DNA from 3 places in the Janthinobacterium sp. TPC_1 genome. Region 1 is predicted to be linked to each of the others. Evidence: predicted binding sites of a transcription regulator. Region 1 holds the regulator's gene; each other region holds the start of a gene.
What was found. Region 1 encodes FliA, which starts transcription of late flagellar genes. Its sites were predicted from a motif close to CTAAAGTTTNNNNNNNNNNNGCCGNTA; they were not measured.

Region 1 (2,260 bases):
TGGCCAGCCTGGGCGCGCGCAACCACCTGATGGACAGCATGGACTATGCGGGCGCCGATGAACTGCGCCGCCTGGGCAAGACTTTCGAGGTGCTGGCGCGCCAGAGCGGCATCGTGCTGGTCGACGGCGTCGTCGCCGACGAGGGCGATTGCTTCCCCGTGCCGCTGATGGCTTCGTCGGATATCGTGGTGCAAGTGTCAACCAGTGCCACCTCGATCAAGGCGGCCTACTGCCTGATCAAGCGCCTGAGCCAGGAGCTGGGGCGCCGTCCGTTCGGCATTCTCGTCACCGGCGCTTCCGAATCCGAGGCAAAAGTGGTGTACGATAATATGGCGCAGGCGGCAAGCCGCTACCTGGCCGTGAAGCTGACCTCGATGGGGTCAGTGCCTGCCGATGAGTATCTGCACCGCGCGGCGCGTCTGGGCCGCAGCGTGGTCGATGCGTTTCCGCTGGCGGGCGCCTCGGTGGCGTTTCGCGGTCTGGCCGAGCGGCTGGCCCGTTCGGCGGCGCCGGTGCTCGGCGGTACCTTGTACCAGACGGGGAGCCCGCACCAGTTCAGCGCCTGATTCCATCATCCGCACACGATAGCAGTTAAAACAATAAGCAGCCTATGTACACGGTCAAAGGGAAATCGAACAAGGACTATTTGCTGACGGAGCATATTCCGCTGGTGAAGCGTCTGGCGCACCATATGAAGGCGAAATTGCCGCCTTCGGTCGAGGTCGATGACCTGATCCAGGCCGGCATGATCGGCCTGCTCGATGCCATTACCCGCTATGAAGAGACGCATGGCGCGCAGTTCGAGACGTATGCCGTGCTGCGCATCCGCGGCGCCATGCTCGACGAATTGCGCACCAGCGACTGGCTGCCGCGCAGCATGCGCCAGAACATGCGCAAGATCGAAGAGGCGATGAGCATCCTGCAGCAGAGACTGGGCCACCCGCCGACGGAGTCGGAAGTGGCGAAACTGCTGAAAATGTCGCTGGCCGACTACCAGGAAATGCTGGGCGACGGCGGCGGCCACCAGCTGGTGTACTACGAAGACTTTCATGATCCGGACGGCAATGACAGCTTCCTCGACCGCCACTGCGTGGACGAGGGCAGCGACCCCTTGCGTTCCCTGCTCGACACCGATTTCCGGCAATCCGTGATCGATGCCATCGACGCGCTGCCGCCACGCGAGAAAATACTCATGGGTCTGTATTACGAAGAAGAGCTGAACCTGAAGGAGATCGGCGCGGTGATGGGCGTATCGGAATCGCGCGTCTCGCAGCTGCATACCCAGGCCGTCGCGCGCCTGCGCGCAACCTTGAGGGAGCTGGCGTGGACTGGTCCAGCGTAATCGGGCTGGCGCTGGCGCTGGCGGGCCTGCTGGTCGGCCAGGCACTGGAAGGCGGCAAGATGGCCTCCCTGCTGCAGCCGGCCGCCTTCGCCATCGTCATCGTCGGCACCTTCGGCGCCGTGCTGCTGCAGACGCGCCTGCGCACTTTTGTCCGCGGCCTGGAAATGCTGCGCTGGGTGTTCTTGCCGCCGTCCGACACGCGCGCCGCGCTGGCGCGCGACATCGGGCAATGGAGCCTGACGGCGCGCCGCGACGGCCCGCTGGCGCTCGAACGCCTGATGGAAAACACGGCCGACCGCTTCAACGCCAAGGGTTTGCGCATGATCGTCGACGGCATCGCGCCCGACAAGCTGCGCCAGCTGCTCGACGTGGAAATCTCCGCCTATGAAATGGCCGAGCGCCAGGCCGTCAAGGTGTGGGAATCGGCGGCCGGCTATTCGCCCACCATCGGCATCCTGGGCGCCGTGCTGGGCTTGATCCACGTCATGGAAAACCTCACCGACCCGAGCAAGCTGGGCAGCGGCATCGCCGTGGCCTTCGTCTCGACGATTTATGGCGTGGGCCTGGCCAACCTGCTGTTCCTGCCGGTGGCCAATAAACTCAAGGCCATCGTCTCGCGCCGCGTGCTGCAGTATGAAATCACGGCCGCCGTGCTGTACGACATCGCCACGGGCGACCATACGCGCATCATCGAAGAGCGCGTCGCCAGCCTGCTTCACGAGCACTGAGCGAGCACTGACCATGATGCGGCGCGCGCGCAGGAAGTATGACGAGGAACCGGACAACCAGGACCGCTGGCTGATCTCGTACGCCGACTTCATCACCTTGCTGTTCGCCTTTTTCGTCGTCATGTACGCGATTTCGCAAGTCAACGAAGGCAAATACCGCGTCTTCCAGAATGCCATCGGCCAGGCCTTC
Region 2 (2,260 bases), 2.7 Mb from region 1:
GGCGGGGCCGGGCACGCCGTCGAAATACTGGGTTTTGCTGCGCAAGCCGTTCGGCCGCAGGAAGAAGGAGGTGCCCGTGCTGACGGAGACGGTGGAGGAGGGGCAGGTGGCCGAGCCGGAAGCGGAGCCGTTCTCGCGTTAATGCCGCTGCAAGGCCGCACTCCAATTTGATATAAAAAAAGATATTGAAAAAATACATGGGAACGCTTGCCAATCACGTTGCCTGTTTCTTAAAGATGGTGCTATGATTAATTCAGTGGACTTGCTCTACGACAAAACAGCCCCAGCCTGGCGCAGTCACCAACGATAGTGTGGCGCGGCAAACAGGTGTAGCGTTGCATAAACGCCTGGGTCTGGAAGCGGTTCGCGATGCCGACGATGTGCTCGCGAACGCCGGATGCAACCGGCAGCGAGGCGACGCCAGGAGATACCTGGGGCTCGCCTTCCAAATTCTCCCCCTTTGCTTCCCGCGCGCCGCAGATGGCGCGCTCACTGCCAAGGCGATAGGCGTAAAAAAAGCACCCTCGGGTGCTTTTATCGTTTCTGATGCGGCTGCTTCTTACATGCGGGCGCGCGATCCCGGCATGACGTTCGACAGCTGCGTCATCCACGGTTCCGTGATGGCGCGGATTTCGCGGTCGTTTGCCAGGATTTGCTTGAGCAAATCGATCTTGCGCTGGCGCGAGGCGCCGGCCTGGGCAGGCATGCTGCCCGCCATGGTCGCGCTGGCGGCGCTGGCGCACTGGTTTTCCAGGGTATCCAGGTCATCCCAGTCGCTCGAACGTGCGGCCACGACCATTTTGTTGGTCATTCCTGCAATATTTTCATACATCGAGAGAACGTCGTTGGAGGTCATGAGCACACCCGTAACTAGTGAATGGATTACCGCTTGTCTAGATTAACGGCGGGTCCAACGGGAACTTGAGGGTGTTTTTGAAAAAAAAGTGAAAATAATTTGCCTGATTTTGGCGTGCCGCCGGAATCGCCCGCAAACCCGCATGGATGCTGGGGTGGCGATACCGGCAGCGGTGGATTTATTTGACGAGTTCTTCCAACCCTGCGCTCAGTTCGGCAGGCGGCGGCATCTTGTCGACCAGCACGGAGGGCGGCAAACCCAGCGCTTCAGCCACTTCATTCGGGTAGCAGGCGATGATTTCTTCATTGCTCAACGCATTTTCCTCGATGCGCGCGCGCCAGGCGGCCAGGTGGATGATGGCGGCCAGGCGGTTCAACGGCGCCTTGGCCAGCGGATCGGGAAAGGCGGCGATGGCCTCGGCAAAGGCGGGCGGAAACTTCCAGCGGCGCGCCAGTTCGGCGCCCACTTGCGCATAGTCATAGCCCAGCGATACCCGTTCCGCATCGAGCCGGCGCGCATCGAGCGGCGGTGCGATCTTGTCGAGCTGCATGGCTTGCTCGGGCATGACGGCATGGATCACCAGTTGTCCGATCGCATGCATCATGCCGATGGTGAACGCCAGGTCCTGGTTGTCACCCGTCTGCCTGGCGATCCAGCGGGCCGACACGGCGCTGTGCAGGCTGTAGCGCCAGAACTGCTGCAGATTCAGTCCGGGCACGGTCTTGAATCCGCTGACCAGGCCCGAGCTGATGACGAGGGTGCGCACGGTCACAAAACCGAGCATCAGCACGGCGTCTTCCACCGTGCCGATGCTGCGCGAGACGTGGTAATAGGCCGAATTGGCCAGCCGCAGCAGCTTGGCGCTCAGCACAGGATCCGCGCTCAGCTGGCGCGCGATGTCTTCGGTGGCACAGGCGGGGTTGTCGAAACTGCGCACCAGTTCATCGACGATCTTCGGGGCGGCGGGCAGGGCGTGGGGATGCTGGAACAGCGCTTCCAGTTGCATGGCAATCTCCTTGGCGTTCGCGCGGTACGGGGTCGTGCAACTATATGCTGATTTTTTGTCCGCATGCAAAAAAGTTCAGGGGCGGATTTTGGGCGGGAAACAGGCTATGATTTCAGCCCTGGTTTCAGCTCATTTTCAGCTATTTCATCGAAAGGATCGCCATGCACGGTCTGCGTTTTTCCTGGTCCCGGACGCCAGTCCAGGCCGCCATCGTCCTCGCCCTGGCCGGCGCCTCGCTGACCGGTTTGCCGGCCCAGGCGCATGGCCAGCAAGCGGCCGTGCCCGCTGCCGCGAAGACCTTGCCCGGCGACGATTTCTACGATTACGTGAATGGCGACTGGCTGCGCAGCACGGAAATTCCCGCCGACCGCAGCAGCTGGGGCTCGTTTGCCATCCTG
Region 3 (2,260 bases), 1.2 Mb from region 1:
ACCAGCAGCCGGACAAGATGGACGCGTCGATGCAGCGCATCGAGCGCGAAAGCGAACGCATGGATAAACTGATCGGCGAGCTGCTGACCCTGTCGCGGCTGGAAGCGGGCGCCGGGCAAGCGGGAGCCGGGCAAGCGGGGGCCGGCTCCCCGCTCAGCGAAGACGTCGGCATCGCCGACCTGTTGCACGACATCGTGGAAGATGCCCGCTACGAAGCGAAGGCGCGCCAAGTGGATATCGCCCTGGCGGGCGACGCGGCCATGGCCGACGCCAGCGTCACGGGCCAGCCGGAACTGCTGGCGCGCGCCGTGGAAAACGTGGTGCGCAATGCCGTCAAGCACAGCCCCGATGGCGGCACGGTGGAAGTGAAACTGTCGCGCCTGCCTGATGGCAAGCAGGATCTGCTGCGCATCGCCGTGCTGGACCGGGGCCCCGGCGTGGCCCCAGCCGACCTGGTCCGCATTTTTGAACCATTCTTCCGCGCCAGCAATACCCAGCACAGCACGGATGGCCACGGCCTGGGCCTGGCCATCGCCCGGCACGTCATCGGCGCCCATGGCGGCCGCATCGGCGCCAGCCTGCGCAGCGGCGGCGGGCTGTGCGTGGAAATGCTGCTGCCCGTCAAAACGCCAGGCTGACCTGTCGGCGAGCCTGGCGTCTTTTACGCGCGGAGAATGCTGTTACGCTTGCGTATCGATGATGCTGCCCAGGGTGGACGAGCTTGACCTGGCCGGGCTGGCCGCCGTCTCGGCACTGCTGGCCGGCTGCGCATCCTGTTGCGCCGCCTGCTGCGCGGCCGCCGCTTGCAACTGAGCAATTTGCGCCTGCAAGGCCTGGATTTGCTGCGCCAGCTGCTGCTGCAGCTTTTGCGACGCGTCCGTCTGCTCGCCCTTCTGCGATTCCGTCAACTGCTTTTGCGCCGCCGTGATCTGCTTTTGCAGCGCCGCGATCTGCGCACTGCTGCCCGAACTGCTGCCACTGACCGCACTGACCGCGCTGCCTGAACCGATTGCCGCTACCATATTGCCTCCTTGATCATTCAATACCTTATTATCGGCGCGCAAGGTACTCAATACAGGGCGGCAAGTGTAAAGGCGGGTAAAGACGCCGCCACGCCATCCGCTTGCACACCAGCAAGAAAAACTGGCACACTGGCGCTTCCTGCCTTGACCACGATCAATGATGATGACGCCCCTGCTGCCCGCCCTGCCCGACCTCGTGCCCCGCCAGCGTTGCGGCGTGATCGAGTTTCCCGTCCACCACATGCGTGGCGGCACGTCGACGGGCCTGGTCTTGCATGCATCCTCCATGCCTGCGGACCCGGCGCTGCGCGACGAGTTGCTGCGCCACCTGCTGGGCGTGCCCCAGTCCGGCCGGCAGCCCGGCAACCGGCAGATCACGGGCCTGGGACGGGGCGCGCCCACCAGCAATAAAGTCTTCCTCGCTGACGTGGAGCAGCACGCGGGCCAGCCGCGCCTGGTCAGCACGCTGGCGCAGCTGGCCGGCGAGCATGGCGATATCGACTGGAGCGTGAACTGCGGCAATATGTCGTCCGCCCTGCAACTGTGGGGACTGGACAGCGGCGTGATCGAGGCGCTGGCCATCGGCGCGCACGACATCGATATCCGCAACACGAATACGGGCGTCATCACCACCTCGCGCATGGCGCGCGAACGCGACGGCAGCTTTACCGGCACTGAAATTCCGGCGTGCCCGGCAACTTCCCCCACGTCGACCTGTTCCTGCAGCAGCCGGCAGGCGCCAAGACGGGCAAATTATTACCAACAGGCAATGCGCAGGATGTGGTGCACGGTTATGCCGTCTCGTGCGTGGACGTGGCCGTGCCCATGGTCATCGCGCCAGCGAGCCAGTTCGGCAAGACGGCGCGCGAGTCCATCGCGGAACTGGAAGCGGACACGGCTTTCATGGCCGCCATCCGCCAGGTGTGGAGCGCGGCGGGCCTGCTGATGGGCTTGCGCAAGCGCGATGGCGGGTTGATGCCCCTGGAAGAACTGGAACGCAGCGAAACCATCCCCAAGTTCTGCATCGTGGGGCCTGCCGCGGGAGAGGGAAATATTGCTGTACGTTACTTTACGCCGCAAGCGGGCCACGCTTCGCTGGCCGTTTCGGGCGGCTGCTGCCTGGCGGCCGCTTGCCTGATACCGGGCACGGTGGCGCATGCGCTGGCGCGCGGCGTGCCGCCTGCCGGGCAAGTAAATGAGGAAATTGCACTGGGCATAGAAAACCCGGCCGGCATCCT

Region 2: a site for FliA is predicted at 900-926, ahead of ACQVLG_RS14330 (flagellar protein FliT). Genes of this name have one in related genera too.
Region 3: a site for FliA is predicted at 1,052-1,078, ahead of ACQVLG_RS25795 (FlxA-like family protein). Genes of this name have one in related genera too.

What each region holds. Positions count from the first base shown of each region.
Region 1 covers NZ_CP195157.1:195,433-197,692, reverse strand. The annotation lists gene ACQVLG_RS00995 (MinD/ParA family ATP-binding protein) at 1-566, shown strand, start outside; gene ACQVLG_RS00990 (RNA polymerase sigma factor FliA) at 611-1,342, shown strand; gene ACQVLG_RS00985 (flagellar motor protein) at 1,324-2,070, shown strand; gene motD (flagellar motor protein MotD) at 2,087-2,260, shown strand, end outside.
Region 2 covers NZ_CP195157.1:2,934,420-2,936,679, forward strand. The annotation lists gene ACQVLG_RS14325 (type IV pilus assembly protein FimV) at 1-142, shown strand, start outside; gene ACQVLG_RS14330 (flagellar protein FliT) at 560-856, opposite strand; gene ACQVLG_RS14335 (HDOD domain-containing protein) at 1,035-1,862, opposite strand; gene ACQVLG_RS14340 (M13 family metallopeptidase) at 2,024-2,260, shown strand, end outside.
Region 3 covers NZ_CP195157.1:5,297,511-5,299,770, forward strand. The annotation lists gene ACQVLG_RS25790 (sensor histidine kinase) at 1-638, shown strand, start outside; gene ACQVLG_RS25795 (FlxA-like family protein) at 681-1,022, opposite strand; partial or broken gene ACQVLG_RS25800 (PrpF domain-containing protein) at 1,264-1,593, shown strand; gene ACQVLG_RS25805 (PrpF domain-containing protein) at 1,710-2,260, shown strand, end outside.